4 regions of the Streptomyces sp. NPDC000410 genome follow, and region 4 is predicted to be linked to each of the others. Evidence: riboswitches for the same ligand, from Rfam matches in the RefSeq annotation. Region 4 holds a riboswitch; each other region holds the start of a gene.
The links. Region 4 has a riboswitch for cobalamin ahead of ABT342_RS32960 (SCO2321 family membrane protein). Riboswitches for the same ligand answer to the same signal wherever they lie in the genome.

Region 1 (7,491 bases), on a different contig from region 4:
CCCCGTACAGCTCGGTGGCCACCGCGACGGTGCCCGTGCGGGCCCCGGCGTAGTTGGTGGACGAGTTGAACTTCGTGGTCAGCGCCTTGAACCAGATCAGCGACGCCTTGTCGCGGCCGATGCCGGTGACCGGCAGGCCGTCCGAGGTCGGCGAGTCGTAGTTCACGCCGTTGATGGTCTTGGCGCCGCTGCCCTCGGAGAGCAGGTAGTACCAGTGGTTCGCCGGGCCCGAGGAGTAGTGGACGTCGATGTTGCCGATGCCCGAGTACCAGGCGTCCTTGGACGAGCCGTCCTTGCTGGGCTTGTCCATGTAGCGCAGCGGGGTGCCGTTCCCGCGGATGTCGATCTTCTCGCCGACCAGGTAGTCGCCCTTGTCCGAGGCGTTGTTGGCGTAGAACTCCACGGCCGCCGCGAAGATGTCGGAGGTGGCCTCGTTCAGTCCGCCGGACTCACCGCTGTAGACCAGGCCGGCGGTGTTGGAGGTGACGCCGTGCGTCATCTCGTGCGCGGCCACGTCGATGGAGGTGAGCGGCTTGGCGTTGGCCGCGCCGTCGCCGTACGTCATGCAGAAGCAGGAGTCCTGCCAGAAGGCGTTGACGTACGCGTTGCCGTAGTGGACCCGGGAGTACGCGCCGACGCCGTCACCGCGGATCCCGGAACGGCCGTGCACGTTCTTGTAGTAGTCCCAGGTGACCCCGGCGCCGAAGTGCGCGTCCGCGCCCGCGGTCTCCAGGTTCTGCGGGGTGCCGTCGCCCCAGACGTCGTCGCTGCCGGAGAACAGCGTGCCCGTGCCCGACGTACCGCGGTTGAGGTTGTTCGTCTTGTGGTTGCCGCGGCCGGTGTCGGTCAGCGTGTACGAGGGCGCCGTGCCGAGGGTGACCTGGCCGCTGTACTGGGTGTTGCCGGTGCCGGTGTGGACGGCCTGCCATTCGTACAGCTTCTTGCCGGTCGACGCGTCGGTGACGACGTGCAGCTCGTTCGGCGTGCCGTCGTGCTGGAGGCCGCCGACGACGGTCTCGTACGCGAGCGTCGGCTTGCCCTGGACGAGCCAGACCACCTTGCGCGGCGCGCGGTCGGCCTCGGTCTTCTTCGAGCCCTCGGCCTTCGCGGCGGCAAGGGCCTGCTTCTCGGCGGTGGCCGGGGCGACCTCGGCGCTGGTGTCGACGTTCTTCAGCGTGGCCGCGGACGCCTTGGTGACCGACTCGGTCTTCCCGGCCTTCGTCTCGGCGACCACCAGGTCGCCGCCGAGGACGGGGAGCCCCGCGTAGGTGCGCTCGTAGCGGGTGTGCGTGGTGCCGTCCCGGTCCTGGACGACGTCGCGGACGACGAGCTTCTCCTGGGCGGTGAGGCCCAGTTCCTTCGCGGTGGCCGCCTTCGTGGCGTTGGCCTCGCGTATCAGCTCGGCGCGCTGGGCGGGAGTGAGCGACTTGGGCAGGGCGCCGGGGTCGGCGGCCTTCGCGGCGGGCGCCGCGGTGTCCCGTGCGGTGTTGGCCGCGGTGGCGGAACCGGACTGGACGCCGACGGCGAGCAGGGCCGCGGCTGCGAGCAGAGCACCGGTCGCTGTGGCGCGACGACGGTTGTGCGTGGGTCTCACGCGAACTCCTTCTGCGAGGGGGGTTACGGGCGGCTGGGTGGGCTGCCCGGGCAGAGCTGGCGGAGCGGTACGACTGCGTGGAACGGGGGAAGAGTGGCACCAGAAGTGCCCTGCTGTCAGGGGCGCGTCAACAAGTTGGCCAGAAATCGTCCGTTGGGTGAATGGTCATGTTCGTTAAGCGGACGTTTCGGCGTGCGTCGCCTCGATGCCTTTGAGCACCCTCGATGAACCGCCGTGAACCGGTGTGAACGGGATGTTGAGGGGGGAATGTGCCCCGCTCACCCGGGACTTCGTCGAACTGTGGCTCGTTCCCGCCGGGCAGGCAGAAGGTGGCCGGGACGCAGGTGGGACGCGGACAGGACGCGTCCGGGGCGCGGAAGGGACTTCGTAGCCGCGGCCTACGTGCGCGGGTCCAGCCACAGCGCCTCGGCGTGGGCGCAGAGGGTGCCGTCCGCGGTGGCCAGGGCCACGCCCATCGTGTGCTTGCGGCCCGACTCGCCGAGCAGCCAGGCGTACGAGATGTACGGCTCGCCCGCCCGGACCGGGCGCAGCAGCGTCCCCGTCAGGGACGCCGTGACCGCACCCGGGCGCTGCGTACCCAGCAGGCACCCGGCCCAGTTGCCGGGGCAGTCGAGGGCGCCCCAGACGAGCTCGGGCGGAAACTCCCCGCCGGCGTCCGCGAGGGCCGGGGACGGCACCCACGCGGCGGCGACCACATCGCGTCCCGGGACCACGGTGCAGTGCTGGCGCAGGCCGCGGTCCGGCGTACGGTCCGGGCCGCAGCCGAAGCAGTCCACGACTCCTGGCGGCGGGTCGGCCCGGAACGCCTCGGCCGCGGCCAGGGCCTCTGCCAGGGACGGCGCGTCGGGCACGTCGGCCGACAGCTCCCCCGGGGACGCCGTCGCCAGCGGCCGCCCGCTCTCGCCCAACTGCCAGCCGCCCCCCGGTGTTTCGGCGATCGGCACGGGAACCTCCACCGGCACCGGCCCGCGGAAGTCCACCCGCACGGGCTTCGCGTCGTCGGACCGCCGCGCGAGCACGCCCGCGACGTATCCGCCGAAGGCCACCGTCGGATAGCCGACGTACAGTTCGGGCACCACGATCGCTTCAGTCGTCGTCATGATCCCACCTCATCATGCCGCCCGACGGCTTCAGGGGGGCTGGCGCAATCACGCGCGGGCTGGGATGCTCCCTGCGACAAGCGACGGCGGAACGAGGAAGCCGGTGAGATTCCGGCACGGTACCGCCACTGTGTAGGGGGAGCGACTCCGCCGAAGCCACCGCCCCGTCGGGGGTGGGAAGGCCGGGGAAGCGTCGATCCCGAGTCAGGAGACTCACGCCGTCGCACCTCGACTTACCGGGGCGGATTTCCCCGAGAGAGGACGGTGGCGCCGTGTGCCCACGTACCTGTGCCGACCCTGCTTTTCCGGCAGACCGTGAAGAACGGACCCGACCGCGCCCCGCGGCCCACTGAGTCCGCGGCGGCCGACCCTCCGATCCCCGGCCCCTCCCCGTACCGAGGAACCACCCGCGCGCCCGGATCACGACCGGATCCACAGCGGATCACGACCGGATCCCCGGCGGCGCGCGCTTCACGCATGCCAGGAGCACCCCCATGCCCGTACGACCCGTCCTGTCCCTCCGCTGTCCAGCCGCCGCCGTAGCCCTGCTCGGTGCCCTGGGGCTGACGCTCAGCGCGTGCGGCGACGGTGGCCGGCCGACGGCGGACCCCCGCGCCTCCGGATCCGCCGCCGATGGCTGCATCTCCGGATTCGACCCCGCCAAGGACTACTTCCCCGTCAAATCGACGGTGGAGCACGCGAAGAACTTCACCCTGCGCTACGAGAAGAGCTACCAGGTCCTCACGGTCAAGGAGCCGTACCCCAAGGGCAAGCCCGAGTCGTACGTCCTGGTCAAGTGCGGCGCCCCGAAACCGAAGCTGACGGGCGATCTGGCCGGCGCCCCGACGATCACCACGCCGGTCAAGAGCCTGTACTCCGCCTCGACGACCCATCTGCCGCTGCTGACCGAGACCGGCACCCTCGACGTGCTGACCGGTGTGGCGAACGGGGCGTTCGTCAGCTCGCCCGAGGTCCGTCAGCGGATCGCGTCGGGCAAGGTGACGGAGTACGCCAAGGACAACACGCTCGACGCGGAGAAGGTCATCGGGGCCGGACCGGACGTCCTGATGACCCAGGGCACCGACGACCCGCAGTACCCGAAGCTGCGACAGGCGGGCATCGCCGTCGTCGCCAACGCCGAGTGGCTGGAGCCCAGTCCGCTGGGCCGCGCCGAATGGGTCAAGGCGATGGCCGCGCTCACCGGGGCCGAGAAGCGCGCGGGCGAGGTGTTCGACACCGTCGAGAGCGACTACGCGAAGGTCGCCGCCAAGGCCGCCAAGGCCGCCACGGCGGGCAAGCCGGTCAAGGTGCTGCCGGGCACGATGTACCAGGGCACGTGGAGCATGGCCGCCGGAGGCAGCTACGCCGGAAGGCTGATCAAGGACGCGGGCGGCACCTACCCGTGGGCGGACGACACGGGCAGCGGCAATCTCCAGCTGACCTTCGAGGCCGTGTACGCCAAGGGCGGCGACGCGCCCGTCTGGCTGGTCGACCAGCCGTGGAAGTCGACCGCGGACGCGACCAAGGCGGACCGCCGCTACGGCGAACTGAACGCCATGAAGGCCGGGAAGGTCTGGACGAACACGAAGGCGCAGGGCCCGGGAGGCGGCAACGACTTCTACGAACGGGGCGTGCTGCGGCCCGATCTCGTCCTCGCGGACCTGTTCGCCATCCTCCACCCCGACCGGGCCGAGGGGCACACCTTCACCTTCTACGCCCAGGTCCCCCGGGCGTGAGCACACGGACCGCCGAACCGGCCGCCCCGGCCCCGGCACCGGCCCCGCCACCGGTCGCGACACCACCGGCCGCGGGGCGGCACCGGCGGCTCCTCGTCGTCGGCACGCTGGCGGCCGGGACGGCGGCGCTGTTCGTGCTGACGATCGCCGTCGGCTCGTACCAGGTGCCGGTCGGCGAGGTGGTGCGCGTCCTGTCCGGCGGCGCCGGGGCCGATCCCCGGTGGGCGGTGATCGTCGAGGAGGTACGGCTGCCCCGGGCGCTGACCGCGACCGCCGTGGGCGCGGCGCTCGCCGTGGCCGGGGTGCAGATGCAGACGCTGTTCCGCAACGCGCTGGCCGACCCGTTCTCGCTCGGGGTGAGTTCGGGGGCGAGCATGGGCGTCGCGGCCGTGGTGGTCAGCACGGGAGGCGTGGCCGGGAGCTTCACCGGCGACCTCGCCGGGCTGGGCCGCGTCGGCGTCGTGCTGGCCGCGTCGCTGGGCGCGGGCTGTGTGCTGGCGCTCGTGCTGCTGCTGTCGCGCTGGGTGCGCTCGGCGGTCACCCTGCTGGTCATCGGAGTGATGATCGGCTCCGCCGCGACGGCCGTGGTCAGTGTGATGCTGGTGTACGCCAGGCCCGAACGCGCCCAGCAGTTCGTGATGTGGGGGCTGGGCAGCTTCTCCGCCACCACCTGGCCCGACCTGACGGTGATGCTTCCGGTGATCGGCGCCGGCCTCACGGCCGCCCTGCTGACCACCAAACGCCTGAACGCGCTGCTGCTCGGCGAGGACTACGCCCGCACGATGGGACTGAACGTCCGGCGCAGCCGCGACCTCGCACTGCTCGGCACATCACTCCTGGCGGGCGCCGCGACCGCGTTCTGCGGCCCGGTCGCCTTCCTCGGCCTGGCCGTACCGCATCTGACCCGCGTCGCGCTCGGCACCTCCGACCACCGGGTGCTGGTGCCCGCGTCGATGCTCGCGGGCGCGTTCCTCGCCCTGGCCTGCGCGCTGCTCAGCCAGCCGCCCGGGATGGACGCGGTGCTCCCGCTGAACGCGATCACCTCGCTGTTCGGAGCCCCGGTCGTCATCACGTTCCTGATCCGCAGCCGACGCGGCCTGCAAGGGGTGACCCCATGACCGGGACGACCGTACGCGTGACGCCGACCGCCCCGCCCGAGACCGCGGCACCCCCCGGCGGACTCGCCACCTACGGCCTCACCGTCGGCCACCGGACCCGGACCGCCTGGGGACGCGGCACCCGGCGCGCGGTCCTCGCGGGCCTGGATCTTGAGGCCCGCGCCGGTGAACTGACCGTACTGCTCGGCCCCAACGGCGCCGGCAAGTCCACCCTGCTGCGCACCCTGTGCGGCCTGCTGCCCCCGCTCGCCGGGAGCGTACGCGTCGCCGGCCGGCCCATCGCCGGGGAATCCCCCGCCGCCCTCGCCCGGCGGCTCGCCGTCGTCCTCACCGACCGCGTCGACGCGGGCCTGCTCTCCGCAAGCGAACTGGTCGCCCTCGGCCGCCATCCCCACACCGGCTTCACGGGACGCCTGACCGAGGCCGACCGCAGTGCCGTCCAGTGGGCCCTGGAGGCGGTCGGCGCCGCCCACCTCGCGGACCGCCCGGCCGCCGAACTGTCCGACGGCGAACGCCAGCGGGTGCTCACGGCACGGGCGCTCGCCCAGGAGCCCGACGTCGTCCTGCTCGACGAGCCGACCGCCTTCCTGGACGTGCCCTCGCGCGTGGCCCTCACCGTGCTGCTGCGCGACCTCACCCGGGACAAGGGCCTCACGGTCGTCGTCAGCACCCACGACCTGGAACTGGCGCTGCGCGTCGCCGACGCGGTCTGGCTGGTGGACCGCTGCGCCCGGGTGCACACCGGCGCCCCCGAGGACCTGATCCGCGATGGAGCCGTCGCCGCGGCCTTCGACGCCGACCACCTGGCCTTCGACCCGCTTTCGGGGAGCTTCGGCCTGCGCCGGGCCGCCCGCGCCACCCTCACCGTGGACGCCCCGCCGGCCCTGCGGCCCCTGCTGGAACGCGCCCTGGCCCGGGAGGGCCTGGCCGCCCGGCACCCGACACCGGGTGAGGATGCCCAGGTGAGCGCCGACGAAGAGGGCAAGCTGACACTGCGCGGGGCCGGCGACGCCGTCGCCGCGCCCCGGTCCTTCCACGAGCTGACCCGGACGGTACGCACATGGTGAACCCGACAGCCGGCACCCTGGAGCGGCTCGCGGCCATCGGCCCGTACTTCGCCGTCGAATGCGGCGAGCGTCCCGGCGACGGGCATTCCGACGGGTTCCGGCCTCTCACCGAGCTGTACGGCGACGCCGGAGCCCTGCGGGCGTACGTCCGGGACGTGGGGCGCCGGATCGGCACCGACCAGCTGCGCGTGGCGGCCTCCACGCTGCACCTCGGCACCGCGTCCCGGCTCTGGTCGGTCGCCCTCGCCTCCGCCGCACTCACCGGACACGTACCCGACCTGAGCCCCGCACAGCTGTGGTGGCGCCCGGCGCCCTCCGGCCCCGTCGCCCTGTGGCTGCCCGCACCGCGCGCGCTGACCGCGAGCCCCGCCGACGCGCTCCACGACGCCGTCGTCGTACGGAACCTGCGTCCGTTCGACGAGGCCGTCCACCGCCTCTGCGGGCTGTCCCCACGGATCCTTCGCGGCAACGCGGCCTCCGCCCTCATCGGCACCCTGCGCGTCCTGCTCGCCCGTGCGCCGCAGGCCCCGTATGCCACTGTCCCGCTCGTCCGCGACCTCCTCGGCCGCGAAGCACTCGTCGGCGCCGGCGCCCTCGACGCCGACGGCCACGGAAACATCACCTTCCGACGCCGCAGCTGCTGTCTCTACTACCGCGTCCCCGGCGCGGGCACCTGCGGCGACTGCGTCCTGAACCAGAAGGAGCGATCCGCATGAGCACCTCAGATCCGGCCGTCGTCACGACCGAGAGCGGCGGCATCCAGCATGTCTGGTCCCTGCCAACCGACGAGGACACCCTTCTCGACCTGATCACCACCGTCTTCACCGACCACTGGCGGCACATCAACTTCGGGCC
Region 2 (7,412 bases), on a different contig from region 4:
TCGTGGGCTTCCTGGCGGCACTGCGCTGGCCGCCGATGGCCGTGGCGGCGCTGATCCTGACCTGCTGCGGTGCCGCGCTGTACCTGCCCGCCAACAAGGCGTACCTCGTGGACGGCGTCGACGAGCACCGCCGACCGGTGTTCCTCTCGCTGGGCAACGCGGCCCTCAACGCCGGGATGGCCGTGGGCCCGCTCGTCGCCGGGCCCTTCGTCCTGTCGTCGCCCGGTCCGCTGTTCCTCACCGTGGCGGTCCTGTTCGCCCTGGTCCTGGCCGGCCACACACGGCTCCCCGAGACGTCCGTGGAACGGAGCGGTGCGGGCCCCGTCGGCGAAGGACCCTCCGGCGAAGGGCTCCTGGGCGGTGTGGCGGTCCTTCCCTTCGCCGCGAACACCCTCGCGTTCTACCTCTACTTCCACTTCCAGCACTACCTGGCGGTGTTCGCCGTGGAGCGGGCCTCCAGCGAGTTCTACAGCCTGGTGCTCCTGCTGTGCTTCGTGCTGGTCATCGTCGTCCAGCCGCTCGCCTCGGACGCGATCCGCAGGATGAGTTACCCGCTCGCCCTCGTGACCGGCTTCGCGGGCCTGGCCGTCGGCATGGCGGTGCTGGCCTTCGGTACGAAGGCGGCCCTCCTCACCGGCGGAGCGCTCATCACCCTCGGCGACATCGTTCTGTTCCTCAAGAACGACCTGGAGGCCCTGCGGCGCAGCCCGCGCTCGGACGCCGTGGTCTTCGGACAGCAGCGGCTCGCCGCGGGACTGGGCGCCTGCCTGAGCGGCCTGCTGGGCGGGCAGCTGTACGGCCTCGGTGAACGCACCGGCGACACCGGCTGGTTCTGGGTCGCGGCGGCGGCCCAGTGCGTCCTGCTGCCGCCGCTCCTCCTCACCCTGCGCGGCAGGACCGTCGCTCCTCCTCACCCCACAGACCCCGACGACACGGAAGGAACAACGGCGTCCGATGACACACACCGGCGGATTCCAGGACGATGACTTCTGGACCGAGTTCTACGACTTCCTCTTCTCCGACCAGCGCTTCGCCCAGGCCGAGGAACTCCTCGACACCTCCGCGCTGTTCGCCTTCCCGCGCGGGGCGCGGGTGCTGGATCTGGCGTGCGGGCCGGGCGTGTTCACCGTTCCGCTCGCCCGCCGGGGCTACGAGGTGACCGGTGTGGACCGCAGCCCGGCCATGCTGGACCGGGCCCGGAAGCTGTCCGCCGACCGGGGCGTGACGGCCGACTACGTCCGGGCCGACATGCGGGAGTACGCGAATCCCGCGGCCTTCGACGTCGTGCTCAGCATGTTCACGTCCTTCGGGTACTTCGAGGATCCCGCCGACAACGCCCGCGTGCTGCGCACCGTCCACAACAGTCTGGCCCCCGGGGGCACCCTCCTGCTGGACGTCGCCGGGAAGGAGCTGCTGGCCCGGAAGGTCGTACCGCCCAAGGTGGTCCAACGGGGCGACGATCTGCTGGTGCAGACCGACACGGTGCTGGACGACTGGGCGCGGCTGCGCAGCGACTGGGTGCTCGTGCGGGGGGAGCGGGTGTCGCGGGCCGCCCTCGTGTGGTTCGTGTACAGCGCCGTGGAGCTGAGGGAGATGACCCTGGCGGCCGGTTTCGAGGACGTCGAGATCCTCGGCGGCTTCGACGGCCGGCCGTACGACCAGGACGCCGAGCGGCTGATCGTCCGGGCGGTCCGCAGGGGGTGACGCGGGCGGGGGCGCGCGGTAAGCCACCGTACGCCCTTTCGCCCCTCACATGTCGGATCGTAAGATCACCCGGTCATCACCGCGACGGGAGACAGGAAGCCGGTGCGATTCCGGCACGGTCCCGCCACTGTGACCGGGGAGTGCGCCCCTTCCCGCACGCCACCGCGCGCGCCGCGGAAGGGCGGAGGGGAAGGCCGATCCGGGAGTCAGGACACTGGCCTGTCGCGGGCCCGATCCGAGGAGCGCGGACTCCGCAGGAGGCCTTACGTGTACGACGGCATGCCCCGTCTCCCTTTCTTCCCCCTTTCCGCCCGGCCGCGCCGCCGGGCCCTGCGCGCGGCGGCCACGGCCCTCGCCCTGTCGACGGTCGTCCTGACCGGCTGCGGCACGTCGGACGACCGTGCCGGCACCGCGAAGGCATCGGCCTCGGCAGGCCAGGGGTTCCCGGTCACCCTGGACAACTGCGGCGTGCGCACCACGTACGACAAGCCGCCCTCCCGGGTGGTCACCATCCATCAGCATCCGGCCGAACTGATGCTGTCCCTGGGGCTGGGGGACCGCATGGTCGGTACCGCCTTCCCCGACTCGGCCGTCCTGCCCGAGCTCAAGAAGGACTACGAGGCGATCCCCGAGCTGGCGGAGAAGGAGCCCTCCTTCGAGGCCGTTCTCGACGCGGACCCGGACTTCGTCTACGGCGGCTACGGCAGCGCGTTCGCAGAGAACGAGGGCCGTTCGCGCAAGGCGTTCGCCGACGCCGGCATCGACACCTATCTCAACCGTGAGTACTGCGGGAAGAAGAAGCAGGTGTCCATGCAGGACACCTACGACGAGATCCGGACCATCGGCGACGTCTTCGGCGTCCCGGAGCGCGCCGACAAGCTGGTGGCCGGCCTCCAGGGCCGCGTGACCAGGACCACGGAGGCCCTCAAGGGGGCTCCCGTCGTGCCGGTCTTCGTGTACGACAGTGGCGACAAGTCGGCTTTCACCGCCGGCGGCAAGAGCCTCGGCACGGAGATCATCCGGCTCTCCGGCGGCCGGAACGTCTTCGCCGATCTGGACGACGTCTTCGGCGACGTCTCCTGGGAGCAGGTCGTCGAGCGGAAGCCGGAGGTGATCGCCATCTACGACTACGCCGGTGCCGGAAGCGTCGAGGACAAGAAGAAGTTCCTCCTGTCGCAGGCCGCCCTCGCCGACGTGCCGGCCATCAGGAACAAGCGGTTCGTCGTACTGCCGCTGACCGCGACCCTGGTCGGTGTCCGGCCACCGTACGCGGTCGAGGAGCTGGCGCGCGGGCTGCACCCCGAGCGGCTCCGGTGAGCGTCCCCGCCAAGACGTCCGGCCCCGCCAAGAAGTCCGTCGCCACCGCCCCGGCCGTGCGCGGCGGCCGGGGTGCGGACGGGCCGCGCCGCTGGTCCTTCGCCGGCACCGTGGCGGTCCTCGGCGGGCTGCTGCTGGCCTCCGCCACCGCCGGCATGGCCATCGGCTCGGTCCACGTGCCGCCCGGCGACGTCTGGGGCATCGTGACGCACGCGCTGGGTGCCGACTGGTCGGAGCCGACCTGGTCGCGCCCCCGGGAGAGGATCGTGCTGGACGTGCGCGCCCCGCGCGTCATCCTCGGGGCGGTCACGGGCGCGGGCCTCGCCGTCATCGGCACCGCCATGCAGGCGCTGGTCCGCAATCCGCTGGCGGAGCCGTACCTGCTGGGCGTCTCGTCGGGCGCGTCCCTGGGGGCCGTCATGGTGATCGTCTTCGGCGTCACCCTGTTCGGCCCGGTGTCGCTGTCGGTCGCCGCCTTCGCGGGCGCCCTGCTGACGCTGTTCCTCGTCTACGCGACGGCCCGCACCGGCGGACGCATCACCTCGGTGCGGCTGGTGCTCTCGGGTGTGGCGATGGCGGCGGTGCTCACGGCGGTGATGGACATGCTGCTGCTGACCTCCGACCGGGGCAACGAGGCGCGGGCCGTGCTGGCCTGGACCCTGGGAGGTCTCGGCGGCGTCCAGTGGGGCACGCTGTGGCTGCCGGGTGCGGCCCTGCTGCTGGGCATCGGTGTGCTGCTGGTCCAGGCGAGGTCGCTGAACCTGCTGCTGGCGGGCGAGGAGTCGGCGACCAGCATGGGTCTGGACGTGGCCCGGTTCCGGGCCCGGATGTTCGTCCTGCTGTCGCTCGTCACCGGCGTCCTGGTGGCGGCTGCGGGGCCGATCGGCTTCGTCGGCCTGATGCTCCCGCACATCGTGCGGCTGTTCGTCGGCGGGGACCACCGCCGCGTGCTGCCGACGGCCGCGCTCGCCGGAGCGGTGTTCCTCATCTGGGCCGACATCGCGGCGCGGACCGTCGCCGCGCCCATGGAGATCCCCGTGGGGGTGCTGACGGCGCTGTGCGGCGGGCCGTTCTTCCTGTGGCTGATGCGCCGCGACGCCCGCCGCGACGTGAGCGGAGGAGTGGCATGAGCGACGCGACCGACCTGAGCATCGAGGGTGTCACCCTCACCGCCGGCGCCCGTCATCTGGTGCGCGACGTCTCGCTGACCGCCCGGCCCGGGGAGGTGGTGGGCCTGGTCGGGCCGAACGGCAGCGGCAAGTCCAGCCTGCTGCGCACGGTCTACCGCGTCCTGCGGCCGGACGCGGGACGCGTGCGCGTGGACGGTACGGACGCCTGGACGCTGCCGGTGCGCCGGCTGGCCCGCAGCGTGGCCGCCGTGGTGCAGGACGGGGGCACCGACTTCGATCTGACGGTCCGGGAGGTCGTCGCGATGGGCCGCACCCCGCACAAGCGGCTCCTCGACGGGGACACCGCCGAGGACGCCGCGCTGGTGGACCGGGCCCTGGAGTCGGTGGACGCGGCCACGCTGGCCGACCGGCCCTTCGACCGCCTCTCCGGCGGGGAGCGTCAGCGCGTCCTGATCGCCCGCGCCCTGGCCCAGCAGCCCTCCCTGCTGGTCCTCGACGAGCCGACCAACCATCTGGACGTACGCCACCAGCTGGAAGTGCTCGGACTCCTCCGGCAGTCGCCCGCGACGGTGCTGGTGGCGTTGCACGACCTGAACCTCGCCGCCTACTACTGCGACCGTCTGTACGTGCTGCGCGACGGGGCGGTGGCGGCGTCCGGGCCGCCCGGTGAGGTGCTGACCGCGGAGCTGCTGGCCGACGTGTACGGCGTCGCGGCCGAGGTCGCCGTCCACCCCCGGACGGGCGCGCCACAGGTGTCCTTCCTACCCGGGGCCGCGGCCCGGCCCGCGCCGGCGGTGCCGAGTCACTCCGGTTCGTGAACGTGCGGGGCGGGCGCGGGCGGCTCCGCCGGACGGGGCCGCCCGCCGTCGTGCCCGGAGACCGTCACCACGAGGAGGCCGACGACCACGGCGACGGCCGCTGCCCGGCCCGCGGTCCGGGCCGTCCATCCCAGCGGTGACGTCCGCCCCTCGCGGCGGGGCGCCGTCAGCCGCTCGGCGGCCCGTGCAGGGCGGACCAGCCGCAGTACGAGCAGCACCGCGACGGGCACTTGGAGGAGCCACAGGGTGGTGCGCGGCCACCCGTCGAACCAGACGTTGGTGCCGTACAGGAGCGTGTGCCAGACGCTCAGCACGTACACGACGATGACGAACCGGTGCAGTCGGCGCCAGGTGTTCGGTCCGATCCGGTGCCGGACGTAGAACAGCAGGCCGAGCGGGACGGCGAGGTAGAGGGCGCCCTGGCCGAGCGGGATGGCGAGCCTTCCGGTCCCCGAGTCGTACCAGCCCGGCACGAAGGTGTCCGCGAACCCCGCCCACAGCCGTGCCGCCCACGCCATCCCGGCCTCGTACCGCACCAGTTCGGCGGCGAACATCAAGGCGTGCGCGAACATCAGCGCCATGGTCGTCAGGCTCGTCGTGCGGTGCCAGCGCTCCAGCACCGCCCGCGACACGGGCAGCCGGTCGGGGCGGGGACCGGACAGCAGCAGCCCGAGCATCACGGTTCCCCAGGCCCACAGCAGCCCCGACCAGCCGAACGCCTGGCTGAGCAGATACATCCAGTAGGTGTCCGGGTCGGCCATGAACGGCATGACCGCGACGGTGTCGGACGTGCCGGACCGCACCCGGTAGTACAGCAAGGCGAACACGGCCACGGTGACCGCCACCGCGGCACCGGCGTCGGGAAGGGCGCTCCTGAGATCGGCCCGCAGCGCGACCCGGCCGACGCGCCGACGCGCCCGCAGGTCCGGGCGCGCCTCACCACCGCGGTCCGTCACGTCCGACTGCACACTCGCCCCTTCCGGCACCGGATACCCCATGCGCCCGGGGCGTCCGCCCAGCATCTCGGGCACCAGTATTTCGGGGAGAGGAGTGCCTTGCCGAGGCTCCATCCGGCCAGAACGGAAGGGGCCCGGCGCCGGGGTCAGGGGAGCCCGACTCATTCGTTCGCTGCCGGGCCACGGGGAGTGCGGCTCATTCACTCGCTGCCGGGGCCATGGAGATCGCCCAGAAATCGGCGTAGCGGCCGCCGCGGCTGAGCAGTTCGTCGTGGCTGCCGTCTTCCGCGATCCGGCCGCCGTCCAGGAAGACGACGCGGTCGGCGCGTTGGACGGTCCTCATCCGGTGCGCGACCATCACGACCGTCCGGCCCGCCATGAGGCGTTCGATGCCTTCGTGGACGGCTGCCTCGTTGACCGGGTCGAGTGCGGAGGTGACCTCGTCGAGGAGGACGATGGGTGCGTTCTTCAGGAGTGCTCGGGCGATGGAGACGCGCTGGCGTTCGCCGCCGGAGAGCAGGGTGCCGCCTTCGCCGACATGCGCTGCCCATCCGTCCGGCAGTCGTTCGATCACCTCGTCCAGCCGCGCCGCGGTCGCTGCCGCGTGTACCTCGGCGTCGGAGGCGTCGGGGCGGCCGAGGCGTACGTTGTCCTCGATCGTGCCGTCGAAGAGGTAGACGTCCTGGAAGACGATGGCGATCTGCCCCATCAACTCCTGCGTGCTGATCGCGCGTACGTCCACTCCTCCCACCCGCACCGCGCCGGCGTCCACGTCGTGGAACCGCGCGAGCAGTTGCAGCAGCGTGGTTTTGCCCGCACCCGAGGGCCCGACGACGGCGAGCCGCTGCCCCTGCGGCACGGACAGCGACACGTCGTCGACGATCGTGCGGTCGCCGTGCCGGAAGGTGACGGAGTCGAACTCCAGGTCATGGCCCACCGGCCGGACCGGTGCGAGGGCCTCCGGCAGCGGTTCCGTACGCAACAGCGCGTCGATCCTGTCCAACTCGGCTTGTGCGCCGCGCAGTTGGCCGCCCATGTCCGCCAGCGACAGCAGCGGATCGGCGCAGCGGGCGGCCAGCACCAGGATCGCCAGGATCTCCGCCGCACCGATGCTCCCGCCGAGGGCGAGGTAGGCGCCCAGGACCAGCAGCACGGTGAACACCGCCTGCACCGCGAGCGTCAGGCCGAGGACGCCGGGCAGCGCGGACAACGCGGTCCGGCGGGAGGCCCGTTGGAGGTTGCTCAGTGAGTCGTCGAGCGACCGGAAGCGTTCCATGGTCCGGCCGCCGGCCCGCAGCACCGGCTGGGCCTGGACGTATTCGATGACCCGCCCGGTGGCCTCATGCTCACGTTCGGCGCGCTCGGCATCGGCGGCTGCCATCGAGTGTCCTGTCCGGACCTGGATCGCCGCCACGAGCGGTACGGCGGCCAACGCGGCGATCCCCATCTGCCAGTTGAAGGCGAGCATCACGACAACGATCGTCAGG
Region 3 (7,491 bases), on a different contig from region 4:
CGGACGAGGTGACCGAGACCGAAGGTGAGCGATTCCAGGGATACGACGGTCATGCGGCCGGCTCCTTCCAGGGCGCCGGGGCCGCGGCGCGGTTCCACGCCATCGTCGACCACGGCATGGACATCGCTTCGGGGGTGTCGACCTCGACCGGTTTGAGCGCGGCCGGGTCCAGGGCGTCCCGGTGGCGGGAGTGGACGCTCTCGACGTAGCGGTGGCCGGTGTCGGCGCCGATCACCACATGGAGCCGGTCGGGGTGCCGGCGTGCCTCGTGGATCGCGGCCAGATGGGCGGCACCGCTGGACAGACCGGCGAAGACGGCGTGGTCGCGCAGCAGGGCGACGGTGCCGGACATGGCGTGGGTGAAGTCCATCCAGTGGACGGCGTCGTAGAGCGCGTGGCGGACGTTGTCGAAGACGATCGAGGAGCCGATGCCGGCGATGATGGCGGCGGGGTCGTGGTGGTCCTGGCTGCCGAAGGTCACGCTGCCGAACGGCTGGACACCGACGAGCCGGACCGAAGGGTCCCGGCGGCGCAGGTGCTCGACCAGCCCGCCCGTCGACGCCCCCGATCCGACGCCGCCGACCACGGACAGCGGCCTGTCGTCCCTGACCGCGGCGGAGACCAGGTCGGCGACCTCCCGGTAGCCGAGGTAGTGCACGTTGTCGTGGTACTGGCGCATCCAGTGCACGTCGGGCCGTGCGGCGAGCAGTTCCCGCACTCGCCGCACGCGTAACTCCTGGTCCAGCTTGAGGCTCGGCGACGGAGTCACCTGTTCCACCGTGGCGCCGAGGACTTCCAGTTGGGCCAGTGTCGTCGCGTCCACGGTGGTGGACGCGACGATGTGGCACCGCATGCCGTAGCGGTGACAGGCCAGTGCGAGGGCGTAGGCGTAGATGCCGCTGGAGCTGTCCACGAGCGTCTGGCCCGGCCTGATCACGCCGCGGTCGCGCAGGTCGCGGACGGCGGCGAGCGCCGAGTAGACCTTCATGGACTCGAACCGGATCAGGACCGTGTTCTCCGTGAGCCGGACGAGGTCGGGGACCTTGAGCGCGTCGGTGATGTGAGGGTGGATCACCCATAGCCTCCTCGGGCGAACGAGCACTGGTGGCCCAGCGAGTGGAAGAAGGCGGACAGCTCGTTCTTGACGGCGGGAGCAGGCCGGCGACAGAAGAGGTATCCGACGAGAGAGCCGGTATGGGCGACGAAGACCCCGTCCGCCCCGAAGGCCTCGCGCTCGGCGAGGACGGCGTCGAAGGTGCTCTTGGGCAGAGCCTCCTGGGACAGTACGGCGCTTGTGGTCGCCGCCCGGGCGACCGCCGGCGGATCCCCGGCGGCGAACCCTTTGAGCAGGTCGGTCAGGCACCTGTCGTACTCCGCCGCACGGCGCCGGTAGTGCCCCAGCAGCAGGGGGGTGACGGCGGCGGTGTCCACGGTGCCCGGCTCCGTGATGAAGGCGGTGTGGAAGCCGATATCGGTGCCCAGTCGCCGGACGACCCGGTGCCGGCCACTCAGGTAGAGCGCGAACTCGTCCAGGAAGACGCTGTCGGCCCGCTCGATCGCCGACAGGATCCCCATGACGACGTCGGGGTCGTACGGCAGGGAGAAGACGCGGAACAGACAGCGCAGCGTCGCCACGATGTCGGCGGTCGAACTGGCCATCCCCACGCCGACGCCCAGGTCGGAATGGGTGCTCCAGCGGCCCGGCGGCAATGTCAGCCCTAACCGGTCCAGGAACAGATCCACGGCCGCCGCCGTCTTCTCGCCGAACGGCGGTGCCTGCCGCGGCCCCGTCTCCCGGGTGAAGTACACCCAGGAGTGGCGGTCGACGGGGAACGACACGATCGCGAATTCCGGATCGCCGCCCGCCCGCAGCGGTCCTTGGTACAGCTCGCCCAACGTACCGTGGCAGACGCCGGCGACTGTCGCTCCGAAGCCCCGGACGCGATGCTCCCCGGTCACGAACACGCCCTCCCTCGCCGCCCCGGCCCCGAGCACGTGGGTCGACGGGGAGAAGGCGCCGCGTCGCGTGTGCGCGCGCCGGCCTGCACCGTCGACCCAACCCTCGAGGCCACCGTGAACAGCGCGTGCGTCCGTGACACACGCGCGCAGTGGCAGGTCTTCGGACTCGTGGGCGCGTCGACCGGTGGCTCCGGCGACTCCTACCGGCCGTCGCTTCCCGAACCCTCATGGGGGTCAGTGCTGTTGACGGCTTTCGTTCTCACTCACCGCTGCGGGACAGTCCCGGATTCCCACCGGGTTCCCTCTTACGACGCGTCGTGTACGGACGCGAACCGACTGCGCTGCCAGCGTAGTGGCGCACCCAGGCAGCGTGACAGAGGGGCCTCGGGCATTGTCTTGATTTCCGCTGCTCCGGGCGCGGCCGACCGCACCTCGTCGTGGCGGCGGCGGGCGGGTACGCCGAGGTCGCGGGGGCGCGGGGCCCGCGCGACGAGCGCCGGGCCGCTGCCCCGTCCGTCCCACGCGCTGGCTTATTGCCCATGGCTTGCAAATACTGAGCAGGCGCATCCACCTCGGTGGGCAGCCGGCCGGACGCCGGCGGCGCCGGTCCCCGTGTCGTACCAGCGCACGGCGTCGTGCTCGCCCGGCAACAGGTCCGCCCGTCCGGTCTCGGTGGCCGGCGCGGCGTGGCGATGACGCCGGCCGATGCGCCGGTCGTCGACGCGGGGGAACTCCACCCGGGAGTCGTCCAGCAGGGTGTGGGCCATGCTGCCCGCGGCCGTCCTGGGGTGGGCGGTGATGCCCGCGGGCAGGGACCCGCCGAAGTCCTCGCGGCCGTCCGTCCCGACATCAACGTCGTTCGGCACGCCGACCGCGTGCCGGCCCTCACCGAGTCGGCCTGCCCCTTCCGGATCGACCCCGGACTGGGGTCTCGCCCGTCACGTCCAGGTCGGCGACGTCGACCTGTTCGGTCACCGGTGCGAACGAACCCGGCAGGTGGGGGACGCGGGTGGGGTCGAAGCGGGGCGGCGTGTGCGTGCTCACGGGACCTCCCGGAGGCGCCCGGCGGGATCGCGGTGGGTTCGAGGGGGCGGCCGTCCCTCCGTGGGTGTGCGCGGACGGCACTTTCCCGTGAAACGCGGTACGGGTGCGGCTGCCAGGCGTCCCGGCGAGGCCGCCCGCCGTGCGGCCCACCCGCGCGGCCCGGGGGGTCGGAGGCAGGTGATGTGGATCACGTTCGCAGGGCCGATGACTCCGGTCCCCGGCACCGGTCATATACGCGACAACACCATGACGAGGAAGGTTCCCCATGGCCCACACGCTCGGCGCCGCCCACCACGCCACCCACGCCACGACTTCGCCGCGACCGGCGGCGCGCGGACTGCTGGCCGGCGGCCTCGTGGCAGGCCCGCTGTTCCTGGCCGTGGGCGTCACCCAGGGACTCACGCGCGACGGCTTCGACTTCACCCGCAACGCGATCAGCCAGCTCGCCCTCGGTGACCTGGGCTGGATCCAGACGGTGAACTTCGTGGTCACCGCGGCCCTGTTCGCCGCCGGCGCGATCGGGCTGCGCCGGGTGCTGCGCGGCGAACCCGGCGGGGTGTGGGGACCGCTCCTGGTCGGCGTGTTCGGCGCGTCGTTCCTGGCCGCCGCCGTCTTCCCCGCCGACGCCGGGGCCGGATTCCCCGTCGGGGCTCCCGACGCCACCTCGCTCAGCGCGCACGGCGCCGCCCACATGGCCGGCGGCATGGTCGGCTACCTCGCGCTGTGCGCCGCGTTCCTCGTCCTGGCCCGACCGCTCTCCTCCCGGGGGCACCGCGGCTGGGCCGTGGCCTCCCGTATCGCTCCCGTGGGTGTGCTCGCCGGGTTCGTCGGCTCCTCCGCCTCGGTCCTGGCCTTCACCGCCGGGGCGGGGCTCGGCCTGGCGTGGCTGACCGCGGTGACGGCCCGTCTGCTCACCGACACGGAGCACCACTAGCCGGCCGCTGATCCATCGAGCACCATCGACACCATCAAGATCATTTCGCTGATGAAACGGAGCATCCCATGACCGACGCCGTGAAGGGCCCCGCCAGCTACTTCCCCTCGATCGAGAAGAAGTACGGCCGGCCGATATCCGAGTGGCAGGACCTCATCCGCTCCTCTCCGCTGACCAAGCACATGGAGCTCGTCTCCTGGCTCAAGGCCGAGCACGGCCTGGGGCACGGGCACGCCAACGCCCTGGTCGCCCACACCCTCGCCGAGGGCGCCGGCCAGTAGGCGACGGGCGGCGCCGGTACGGGACCGGCCGCCGCCCCCCTCCGGGCAGCGCCGCCACGCCAGGGCTATGCCGCCCTGAGGACCTCCACTGTCCCCTGCCCGCCGTCGACGCGGATCCGGTCGCCCGTCCGGATCCGCGTCGTCGCGTTCCCGCAGCCCACGACCGCCGGGATGCCGAGTTCGCGGGCGACGATCGAGGCGTGCGAGAGGTTCGCGCCGGCATCGGTGACGATCGCCGAGATACGCGTGACCGCTCGGACCCGCGGATCGAACTCGCCCCGGACCACGTGGGACAGGCCGGAAGAAGCGACGGGTGCAGCTCGTACGCCGCCCGCCGCGCCGGTACGGCCGCCGGCGGTGCCCCGTCCCCGCCCAGCACCCGTCTCCTCGACCGTGCCGAGGCCCGCCAAGTGCCGGTCGAGCCACATCCCCTGGCACCGGCGCGGCCGGCGACCGTGATCGGGTTCGGCGCCGGGCCCCGGGGGTGCCCGGCCATGCGGTACGCCCCGAAGGTCCGGTATCCCCGGTGCTGGGTGGTTGGAGAAAAATGCTTGGACCGCGCGGGTGCCGTCGCGGGACACTGCGAATCCTGTCGTTCCGGTCCGATGAAGCAGGGTTGGGATGGGATCGTCTGAATCGCGCAAGGGTTCGCCGGGCAAGGGTCCGGTGCTCCTGGCACTTCGTTACTACGGACGGGAGCTGGCCCGGCTCCGGTGGCTGACCGTACCCGCGATGCTGCTCCCGGCACTGGGCAACATCGGCCTCAACTACATCGCGCCGCTGGTCGTGGCGAAGCTCGTCGGCCGGATCGCGGAGGGCACAGGTACCGACATCGGCTCCGCACTGCCCTACGTCCTCGGCTTCGCCGCGGTCCTGCTGCTCGCCGAGGCTCTGTGGCGCATCGGATACCACTGCCTGAACCGTCTCGACGCCCTCGGCATCGAGCACCTGTACGTGGTCGGCATGGACGAGCTCTTCGCCAAGGACGCCGCGTTCTTCCACGACAACTTCGCCGGGTCGCTGACCAAGCGGGTCCTGAGCTTCGCCCGGTGCTACGAGGACTTCGTCGACACACTGACGTTCCAGGTCGTGGGCAGCCTCGTACCGCTGGTGTTCGGATCGGTGGTGCTGTGGCAGTACGAACCGCTGCTCGTCCTCGCGCTCCTGGTGCCGATCACGCTGACGGCGCTGTGCGTGACGCCTCTGGTCCGCCGCCGCCAGGCACTCGTCGACCAGCGGGAGGAGGCGATCGCCCGGGTGTCGGGCCACGTCTCCGACAGCCTGATGAACATGGACACGGTCAGGGCCTTCGCCGCCGAGGAGCGCGAGGCCGCCGAGCACCGGTCGCGGGTCGCGGAGTCGAGGCGGCTCACGCTGCGTTCCTGGGACTACGGCAACCTGCGCATCGACACCGTCGTCGCGCCGATGTCCGTGCTGACCAACGCGCTGGGCCTGCTGCTCGCCGTCGCGCTCGCAGGCAACGGGTACGGCGTGGAGGCGGTCGTCGTCGCCTTCGCCTACTACACCAGCGCGACGCGGATCATGTTCGAGTTCAACCAGATCTACCGCCGCCTGGAGAGCTCGATGACGGAGGGCGCGCAGTTCACCGAACTGCTGCTGACCCCGCCGACCGTGTGCGACCCGGAGTCCCCCGAGCCGCTCCTGTCGAAGTCCGCCGACGTGAGCTTCGAACAGGTGACGTTCGCCCACGGGGGCGGCAAGCCGCTCTTCGAGGGCCTCGACCTGGACGTGCCCGGCGGCACGAAGATCGGCCTCGTCGGCCGGTCCGGCGGCGGCAAGACCACGCTCACCCGGCTGCTGCTGCGGATGACGGACATCGACTCCGGCCGGATCCTGATCGGGGGGCAGGACATCGGCAAACTGCGCCAGGCCGACCTGCGCAGTCTCATCGCCTACGTCCCGCAGGACCCGGCGATGTTCCACCGCACGCTGCGGGACAACATCGCGTTCGCCCGGCCGGACGCCACCGACGCCGAGATCCGCCGCGCGGCCGAGGCGGCGCATGTCACGGAGTTCGCCGACGCGCTCGCGGACGGCTTCGACACCATGGTGGGCGAGCGCGGGGTGAAACTGTCCGGCGGACAGCGCCAGCGGGTCGCCCTCGCCAGGGCGATCCTGCGCGACGCGCCGATCCTGCTGCTCGACGAGGCGACCAGCGCCCTGGACTCCGAGAGCGAGATCCTCGTCCAGGACGCGCTGTGGCGGCTCATGGAGGGGCGTACGGCGCTCGTGGTGGCGCACCGGCTCAGCACGGTCGCCACCATGGACCGGCTCGTGGTCCTCGACCGCGGCCGGATCGTCGAACAGGGCACGCACCAGGAGCTGCTCGCCACGGACGGCGCCTACGCGAAGCTGTGGCAGCACCAGTCGGGCGGCTTCCTCGACGACCTCGACGACACCACGCCCGCGCCGGCCGACCTGCACTGAACCCGGGCGGGGCGGCGGGGCGGACGGCTACTCCAGGTCGAGCAGTTGCTCGTAGAAACCGCCGAAGCCATGTCGCTCGTCGATGAGGTGGATCTCCAGGATCCAGTGGCAGCGCCACCCCGCCCGGTCGGTGCGGCGGATGGGGTGGTCGTTGTCCGGGGTGATGTAGGACTCGGCCTTGGCGCCGTCGATCGTCTCGTGCGGGAACTCGCCCACGAGGTGGCCCGCGTGCCATCCGCCGAGGGTCCAGCCCGCCTTGGCGGCGAGCGCCTGTACCTCGGCGTGGAGCTGCCGGCCCGTGATGACGGGATCGGCGCGGAACGCCTCCCGGCCGGCCGCGAAGATCACCGGCAGGTCGGCGCGCAGCCGGTGCTTGGCCGGGTCCTCGCCGAGGACGAAGGTGCGGCCGAAGTCCGCCTCGTACTCCTCGAAGATCGGGCCGAAATCGGCGAAGGCGATGTCGTCCTCGCCGATGATCCGGTCCGGAGGGTTCTCCCGGTACGGGAAAACGGTGTTCGGCCCGGAGCGGACGATCCGCTTGTGCCAGTGCTTGGTGGTGCCGAACATCTCGTTCGCGAGGTCCCGGATCCGGTCGCTGACCTCGCGCTCGCCGGCTCCGGGCGCCACGATTCCCCGTGACTCCACCTCCGCGAACAGGGCCACGGCCTTGCGCTGGGCCTCCACCAGGCCAAGGGCACGCAGCTGTTCGTCCATGCGGTCGGGTACTGCCATGGTGCTGTTCCTCTTCCTCTTGCTCGCCGTCACGGGGTCGCGCGCACGATGACGAGCGACCCCTCGTGCGTCGGTTGTGTGCGCAGCTGCCCG
Region 4 (7,491 bases):
GGAACCGATCGCGACGCGCTGCCGCTGGCCGCCGGAGAGCGTCGCGATGGGCCGGTCGCGCAGGTCGGCGAGGCCGAGCAGGTCGAGGGTCTCCTCGACGCGGCGCCGCATCACGTCGGGCGCGAGGCCCAGCGACTCCATGCCGTACGCCAGCTCGTCCTCGACCGTGTCGGTGACGAAGTGGGCCGCCGGATCCTGCCCCACCGTGCCGACGAGGTCGGCGAGCTCACGGGGCTTGTGCGTGCGGGTGTCCCGGCCGTCCACCGTGACCCGGCCCCGCAGCGTGCCACCCGTGAAGTGCGGCACCAGCCCGGAGACGGCCCCCAGCAGGGTCGACTTGCCGACCCCCGACGGGCCGACGAGCAGCACCAGCTCGCCCTCGGGGACCGTCACGTCGACCCCCTCGACCGTGGGGGACGCGGCGTCGGCGTACGTCACCGAGACGTTCTCGAAGCGGATCACGAGGACTCCTTCGGCGATACGGGGGGTACGGGGGGTACGGGGGCGACGAACGCGGGCAGCAGGCCCACCAGGACGGACGCCGCGGGCCACAGCGGCAGCACGGGCGGCGACAGCGGTACGACACCGGGGTGCAGCGCGTCCGGGTCGTACGAACCGGACCAGATCATCAGCGCCGCCACCGCGACCCCCGACCCCGCCACCAGCCACGCCCGCACACCCCACCGGTCGGGCCGGTAGCGGGTACGGACCTGGCGCCGGCCGCCGAGCCACAGCCCGGCCATCGCGGCGGCGAATCCGCCGAGCAGCACCGGCAGCCCGTAACCCGCCCCCTCCGCGGCGAGCAGTCCGTACGAACCGGCGCAGACCCCGAGCAGCCCGCCGAGCGTGAGCGCCGTGGTGGTGTGCCGGACGGCGGGCGGAACCTGCGCCGTACGCCCGTACCCGCGCGCGTCCATCGACGCCGCCACCGCGACCGACCGTTCCAGCGCGCCCTCCAGGACCGGAAGGCCGATCTGGAGCACCGCCTTCACCCCGCCCGTCGGACGTCCCCGCAGCCGCCGCGCGGTGCGCAGCCGCACCACGTCCGCGACCATGTTCGGCGCGAACGTCATCGCCACGACCACGGCGACCCCGGCCTCGTACAGCGCGCCCGGCAGCGACTTGAGCAGCCGGGCGGGGTTGGCGAGCGCGTTCGCCGCGCCCACACAGATGAGCAGCGCGGCCAGCTTCGCCCCGTCGTACAGCGCGAACACCAGCTGCTCGGCGGTCACCCGGCCGCCGATCCTGATGCCCTGGGCCCAGTCGGGCAGCGGCACCTCGGGCAGGGTCACCAGGACGTGCGTACCGGGGATCGGGGAGCCGAGGACGACCGAGAAGACGAGCCGTACCGCGATGACGAAGAGCCCCAGCTTGACGAACGCGCCGTACGAGCGGGCCCACGGTGCGTCGGTGCGACGCGCGGCCACCACATAGCCCGCGACGCCGACGAGCAGGCCGAGCAGGAGCGGGTTCGTGGTCCGGGACGCGGCGATGGCGAGGCCCAGGGCCCACACCCACCACGCCCCGGCGTGCAGCGCGTTGCTCCGGCCGGCCTCGGGCGCGCGGAAACGGCCCGCCGGGCTCATCCGCGCCGGCGGCGGGCCTGCCAGAGGGCCGCCGCACCCAGGGCGAGGACGGCCGCGACGCCCGCGAGGACGCCGACCGACGGGCCGGTGTCCGCCGGCTTCGTGGCCGTGATGACGGCCGGGCGGGCGCCCGAGGAGGGCGGAGCCGTCGGGTAGAAGGGGAGCGCCTGCTCGGGCGTGTCCCCCGACACCTGCTCTCCGCAGCCCGACGCCGGGTAGCCGGAGATCGCGCAGAGCAGCGCGTCACTGTTGTAGCGCAGCGGCTTCGCGACCGCGGCGAGCGCCTCCGCGCTGGTGGCGTCGGTGCGCACCTGCGCGCAGCCGGTACGCGCCGCGGGCGGGGTCTCACCGGCCGCCGCGTCGGCGGGGGTGCCGAAGTCGATGACGACGCCGACCCGCTTGGTGCCGTCCTTCGCGGGGGTGCCGGCGCACAGCGCCGCGAAGTCGGGGGTGGTGCGCGGCCGCGCCGAGTCCGCGGAGTCCGAGCTCACGGAGAAGCGGAAGCCGTTCACCTCGCCGTCGGCGGGGCGGGCGGTGGCCGGTCCCTGAGTGGCGTACGCCCATGAGGCCCCGCCGGAACCGCCGTTGGTCTGCCAGAACGACCAGTACCGGTACCCGGCCGCCTGCGCGGGCCACGCCACCGCCAGGAGCAGCGCGAGCGCCGCGCCGATGGACAGGGCCCCCGTCCCGAGCTGCCGCCCGGTCGCGCCGAGCCGCCGCACGGCCCGGAGCGAGGCGGTCGCCGCGGCCCCGAGGGGACGCACGGCCCGGAGCACGGTCGTTGCCGCAGCCCCCAGGCGTCGCACCGGCGGGAGCGCGGTGGTCGTCACCGCGTCCCGCGCGGGCGCTTCGCCGAGCCGCCGCACGGCCCGCGGCGCGGTCGTCGCCGCCGGTGCGCTGCCGAGGAGCGGGAGCCCGTGCGTCACTGCTGCTCGTCCTGCCGGCCGGCGGCGGCCTCCTGCTGGGCCTGCTGGTCCTGCTTGGCCTGCTTCCGGTTCTTGCGGCGGTCGTTGATCATGAATGCCGCGCCCAGGACCGCCGCGAGCCCGGCGCCGACGACCCAGAAGAGCGCCCCGCGGTCGCCGCCTATCTTGTCCTTGCCGTCGCCCTGCGCCGCCGGGGACGGCGGGACGGTGGACGCGGGGGTGGGTCCGGTCGCGTTCAGCTGCTGGACCAGGTCGGCGCCGCCGAAGTCCCTCGGGTCGGCGCCGTAGGCGTGCGCGGCGAGGATCAGCTGCGCGTACGCGGCCGGTCCCGCCTCCTTGGCCCAGGCGGACGCGTTCTTCTCCAGCCAGGCCACCGAGGCGGCCGCCTTGTCCTTGTGTCCGGCGGCGGACAGCGCCACGACCGCGTCCGCGGTGTTGCCGAAGTCGGGCAGCGGGGCCGGGTCCGTGGCGCCGGGCATCGGCGGGGAGTCGAGGTGGCCGGTCTTCGCGAGCACCTTCGCGAGGTAGGCCGCGCCGTTGCGGGCGGACTGCTCGGGAGTGGCCCTGGGCGTCGTCACGCACGCCGGCGCCTTGCCCGGCTTCGGGCCCTGGACGACCATGCCGCGGCCGAGACCGCCGAGCACGGCGGCCGCGGTGGCGTCGCCGTTCGGGAGCAGCTTGCCCGTCTTCGCGTCCGGCTGGTACGCGAACGCCCCGCCCGCCGTCTTGTCGGCGCACGGGATCGCGAACGAGACGAGCGCGTTGTAGGGCGTCTTCCCCTGCTCGGACGTCAGGTCGCCGGGCCGCTCCTTCGCCGCCGCGAACGCGCCGATCACGATCGCGGTGGAGTTGGCGTCGGACGCCATGCCCGGGTTGTAGCTCCACCCGCCGTCCGGGCTCTGCACGGACTTCAGCCAGGCGATGCCCTTCTGGACCTGATCGGTGTGCTCGCCGGCGGCGGCGAGCGCGTGGACGGCGGCCGCGGTGGCGTTCGTGTCGAACATCGTCTTGCTGTCGCACGGCTTCGTGGCATCGGGGCGGTACGAGGCGAAGCCGCCGTTGTCGCACTGCTGCCCGGCCAGCCAGGCCACGGCCTCCGCCGACGGCACGACGTGGACGGTGTCCTGCGCGATGATCGCCAGCGACTGCCGCCACACACCGTCCCACGTCGGGTCCTTCGTGCCGTACAGACCGGCAGGCAGCGCGGCGGACGGCGCGGGAGAGGGGGCGGCGGGGGAGGCCGCCACGCAGAACACTGCGGAGGTGGCGGCAACGGCGAGCGCCGCTGCGCTGCGGCGTACGGTCCGTACGGTCATGGCGGGCGGTGCTGCCTCTCCTGCGGGGAGCCGGGCGCGGGCGCACGGGATGCACCGGGCTCGGCCCCGTATTCCTCGACGGTGCTCGTGCGAGCCGGTCACGTTCCAGTACGGGGCAGTCCGGCTCGCCACCTGCGACGGTGGCTGTCACGGTTGCGGGTCAGCGCCGGATTTGCACCGGCTTCCCCCTGTACAGGCATGATGACGACTCGCACACTCTACCGGCCCGTACGGCGCGTCCAGGGTCGGGTCGGCGCCCCCGCGACGTACGTCACGTACCGCGCGCCCCGGGCCGGCTCGGCGCCCCCGCCGGCACGTACGCACGTGCCCCGGGCCGCCGGGTCAGCGCACCGCGACGTACGTCACGGGATCGGTGCCCGCGACCGCCTCCGCGCGGCCGAGCTTCACCAGGCGGCGCAGATGGGCCTCCGCCTCCGAGACCGCGATGTTCCGCGAGCCGTACGGGATCTGCTCCCAGGGGCGGTTCCACTCCATCCGCTCGGCGAGCTGCCACGGGGTGAGCGGGGCCGCGAGGAGCGCGAGCAGGTCCGCGAGCCGGGACTCGTGGTGCGTGAGCAGCTCCCGCACCCGCGCCGGGGCGTCGGTGAACGCGTACTGGTGGGCGGGGAGGACCTCGGCGACGCCGAGGCGGCCGACGCGTTCGAGCGAGTCGAGGTAGTCGCCGAGGGGGTCGGTGACGGTGGAGTCGTCGGGGTCCTCGTACAGGCCGATATGGGGGGAGATCCCGGGCAGCAGGTGGTCGCCGGAGAAGAGCCGGCCGCGACCCGGGAGGCCCGCCGGGTGGTCCTCCTCCAGGTGGAGGCAGACGTGGCCGGGGGTGTGGCCGGGCGTCCAGACCGCCCGCAGCCGGCGCCCGGCCAGGTCCAGCAGCTCGCCGGGGACGATCTCCCGGTCGGGCAGCGCGGCCCGCTGTCCGGGCAGGGTCCGCATCCGGCCGCCGTCACGGGCGGCGCGGAGCGGGGCGAGATGCTCCTCGGGGGCTCCGGCGGCGGCGAGTTTGTCGGTCAGGTAGCCCAGCCAGGTACCCGGCAGGGCCTCACGGGTCCGCCGCACGACCTCGCTGTCGGCGGCGTGCATCGCGATCCAGGCCCCGGACGCCTCGCGGACCTGCCCGGACAGACCGTGGTGGTCGGGGTGGTGGTGGGTGATGACGATCCCGTGTATCTCGCCGACCGCCGTGCCGACGGCGGCCAGCCCCTCGGTGAGCGCGCCCCACGCGGACGGATCGTCCCAGCCGGTGTCGATGAGGACGGGGCCGCGGTCGGTGTCGAGGACATGGACCAGTGTGTGGCCGAGGGGGTTGTCCGGGATGGGGACCTGGAGGGACCAGACACCTCCGCCGTGCGCGATCACCTGGGGCATGCGTCCTCGACTCTCCGGAGGCGGCAGGGGCATTGCCCACTATAACTAGAACTGATATCAGTTCTGAAACAGCGTCAGAAACGATGCCGGGCACGGTGCCGGACGCCGCGATGTCGGGTACGGCGTCGGGGAAGCCGTCGGAGAGTCCCCGGTGGTCCCGGTGATGCCGGTGCGCGGGAGGCGGAGGACGTCATGACCGAGCTGGTCGAGCACGGAAAGCTGTTCATCGGAGGGGAGCTGGTCGATCCCCTCGGCACGGACACGATCGAGGTGATCTCGCCGCACACCGAGCAGGTCATCGGACGCGTCCCGCACGCGTCGCGGGCCGATGTGGACCGGGCGGTGGCCGCCGCGCGTGCCGCGTTCGACGACGGGCCCTGGCCGCGGCTGACGACGGAGGAGCGGATCGAGGTCGTCGGGCGGATCAAGGACGCGATCGCCGTACGGCACGAGGAGATCGCCCGCTCGATCAGCGCGCAGAACGGGTCCCCGTACTCCTGGAGCGTCCTCGCCCAGGCGCTGGGCGCGATGATGGTCTGGGACGCGGCGATCACCGTCGCCCGCGACTTCACGTACGAGGAACGCCGCACCGGTGTCCTCGGGCCGATCCTCGTCCGGCGCGAGCCGGTCGGGGTGGTCGCGGCCGTCGTGCCGTGGAACGTCCCGCAGTTCGTCGCGGCGGCGAAGCTCGGGCCCGCGCTGCTCGCCGGCTGTACGGCGGTGCTGAAGCCGTCGCCCGAGTCCCCGCTCGACGCGTACATCCTCGCCGACATCGCGCGGGAGGCCGGGCTGCCGGAGGGCGTGCTGTCGATCCTGCCCGCCGACCGCGAGGTCAGCGAGTACCTGGTCGGGCACCCCGGCGTGGACAAGGTGGCCTTCACCGGCTCGGTCGGCGCGGGCAAGCGGGTCATGGAGGTCGCCGCCCGCAATCTCACCCGGGTCACCCTGGAACTGGGCGGCAAGTCGGCGGCCGTGATTCTCCCCGACGCCGACCTGGACGCCACCGTCCAGGGCATCGTCCCGGCGGCCTGGATGAACAACGGGCAGGCGTGCGTCGCCCAGACCCGCATCCTGGTCCCGCACGGCCGCTACGACGAGTTCGCCGAGGCGTTCGCCGCGGCGGCGGGCGCCCTGGTCGTCGGCGACCCGCTGGACCCGGCGACGCAGGTCGGCCCGCTGGTGGCCAGGCGCCAGCAGCAGCGGTCCCTCGACTACATCCGGATCGGCCAGGAGGAAGGCGCCAAGATCCTCGCGGGCGGCGGGCGTCCGGACGGCCTGGAGCGCGGCTGGTACGTCGAGCCGACCCTCTTCGGCGGCGTCGACAACTCGATGCGGATCGCCCGCGAGGAGATCTTCGGACCGGTCATCTGTCTGCTGCCGTACGGCGACGAGAGCGAGGCCGCCAAGATTGCCAACGACTCCGACTACGGGCTCAGCGGCAGCGTGTGGACGGGTGACGTCGAGCACGGCATCGACTTCGCGCGGGGGGTGCGGACGGGCACGTACAACGTGAACACGTTCAGCCTCGACATGCTCGGACCGTTCGGCGGCTACAAGAACTCGGGTCTCGGGCGGGAGTTCGGGCCCGAGGGCTACGGCTCGTATCTGGAGCACAAGATGATCCACCTTCCGGCGGGCTATGGGGGTGAGGGCTGATGGGGGACCGCTGGCACGTCGAGGTCGACCGGAGCGTCTGCATCGGCTCCGGGATGTGCGTGAGCCATGCCCCGGACGGCTTCCGGCTGGACTCCGCGCGGCAGTCCCACCCCGCCGACCCGGAGACCGACGCCCACGAGCGGATTCTGGCGGCGGCGGAGGGCTGCCCGGTCGAGGCGATCCTGATCACGCTGGCGCACACGGGTGAGGCCGTGTTCCCGCCCGAGGAATAGGGGGTGTCCCCCTGGTCCTTGCGAACACCTGTGTGCGCCCGCGTGCCACACTGCTCCCTTGATCGCGCGGGCAACAGGACCGTGCGCGGCCCGGATTGGGAGAGTTGTGCGCAAGGCGAGGTGGGCGGCCGCGGCTGCCGGTGTGGTGCTGCTGGTGGCGGGTTGCGGCGGCGAGGGCGGCTCGGACGAGGGCAAGGGCAAGGGCGGCGCGACGACGCCCGGTTCCTCGTCCTCCTCCGCTCCGGAGGCTCCGGAGTCGGAAGCGGGCGAGAGCCTGGACGCGGCAGCGGTCACCAAGGAGATCGAGGACGCGGCCACGGCGGCCGGGTTCACCGAGGAGGCGTCGAGCGACGACGTCTCGGCGGCCCTCAAGGACTGCATGGTCACGTGG

Region 1: linked by a shared signal. The riboswitch ahead of ABT342_RS24565 (ABC transporter substrate-binding protein) and the one ahead of ABT342_RS32960 (SCO2321 family membrane protein) in region 4 are both predicted to bind cobalamin.
Region 2: linked by a shared signal. The riboswitch ahead of ABT342_RS20045 (ABC transporter substrate-binding protein) and the one ahead of ABT342_RS32960 (SCO2321 family membrane protein) in region 4 are both predicted to bind cobalamin.
Region 3: linked by a shared signal. The riboswitch ahead of ABT342_RS20020 (GHMP family kinase ATP-binding protein) and the one ahead of ABT342_RS32960 (SCO2321 family membrane protein) in region 4 are both predicted to bind cobalamin.

The regions. Positions count from the first base shown of each region.
Region 1 is NZ_JBEPDM010000028.1:8,762-16,252, forward strand. Features, by position in the region: gene ABT342_RS24555 (M4 family metallopeptidase) at 1-1,594, opposite strand, end outside; gene ABT342_RS24560 (PaaI family thioesterase) at 1,993-2,715, opposite strand; cobalamin riboswitch at 2,783-2,952, shown strand; gene ABT342_RS24565 (ABC transporter substrate-binding protein) at 3,210-4,451, shown strand; gene ABT342_RS24570 (FecCD family ABC transporter permease) at 4,448-5,569, shown strand; gene ABT342_RS24575 (ABC transporter ATP-binding protein) at 5,566-6,636, shown strand; gene ABT342_RS24580 ((2Fe-2S)-binding protein) at 6,630-7,352, shown strand; gene ABT342_RS24585 (DUF7676 family protein) at 7,349-7,491, shown strand, end outside.
Region 2 is NZ_JBEPDM010000018.1:129,170-136,581, forward strand. Features, by position in the region: gene ABT342_RS20035 (MFS transporter) at 1-986, shown strand, start outside; gene ABT342_RS20040 (class I SAM-dependent methyltransferase) at 955-1,704, shown strand; cobalamin riboswitch at 1,760-1,941, shown strand; gene ABT342_RS20045 (ABC transporter substrate-binding protein) at 1,972-3,021, shown strand; gene ABT342_RS20050 (FecCD family ABC transporter permease) at 3,078-4,151, shown strand; gene ABT342_RS20055 (ABC transporter ATP-binding protein) at 4,148-4,969, shown strand; gene ABT342_RS20060 (ferric reductase-like transmembrane domain-containing protein) at 4,954-5,967, opposite strand; partial or broken gene ABT342_RS20065 (ABC transporter ATP-binding protein) at 6,122-7,412, opposite strand, start outside.
Region 3 is NZ_JBEPDM010000018.1:120,182-127,672, reverse strand. Features, by position in the region: gene ABT342_RS20030 (ATP-grasp domain-containing protein) at 1-53, opposite strand, end outside; gene ABT342_RS20025 (cysteine synthase family protein) at 50-1,075, opposite strand; gene ABT342_RS20020 (GHMP family kinase ATP-binding protein) at 1,072-1,959, opposite strand; cobalamin riboswitch at 2,095-2,311, opposite strand; gene ABT342_RS20015 (hypothetical protein) at 2,490-2,825, opposite strand; gene ABT342_RS20010 (DUF998 domain-containing protein) at 3,269-3,937, shown strand; gene ABT342_RS20005 (DUF4287 domain-containing protein) at 4,006-4,218, shown strand; gene ABT342_RS20000 (PEP-utilizing enzyme) at 4,284-4,646, opposite strand; gene ABT342_RS19995 (ABC transporter ATP-binding protein) at 4,840-6,666, shown strand; gene ABT342_RS19990 (M24 family metallopeptidase) at 6,694-7,398, opposite strand; gene ABT342_RS19985 (class I SAM-dependent methyltransferase) at 7,428-7,491, opposite strand, start outside.
Region 4 is NZ_JBEPDM010000056.1:20,548-28,038, reverse strand. Features, by position in the region: gene ABT342_RS32975 (ATP-binding cassette domain-containing protein) at 1-462, opposite strand, end outside; gene ABT342_RS32970 (energy-coupling factor transporter transmembrane component T) at 459-1,586, opposite strand; gene ABT342_RS32965 (SCO2322 family protein) at 1,583-2,308, opposite strand; gene ABT342_RS32960 (SCO2321 family membrane protein) at 2,509-3,828, opposite strand; cobalamin riboswitch at 3,904-4,056, opposite strand; gene ABT342_RS32955 (Strvi_7410 family MBL fold metallo-hydrolase) at 4,171-5,211, opposite strand; gene ABT342_RS32950 (aldehyde dehydrogenase) at 5,404-6,867, shown strand; gene ABT342_RS32945 (ferredoxin) at 6,867-7,100, shown strand; gene ABT342_RS32940 (hypothetical protein) at 7,207-7,491, shown strand, end outside.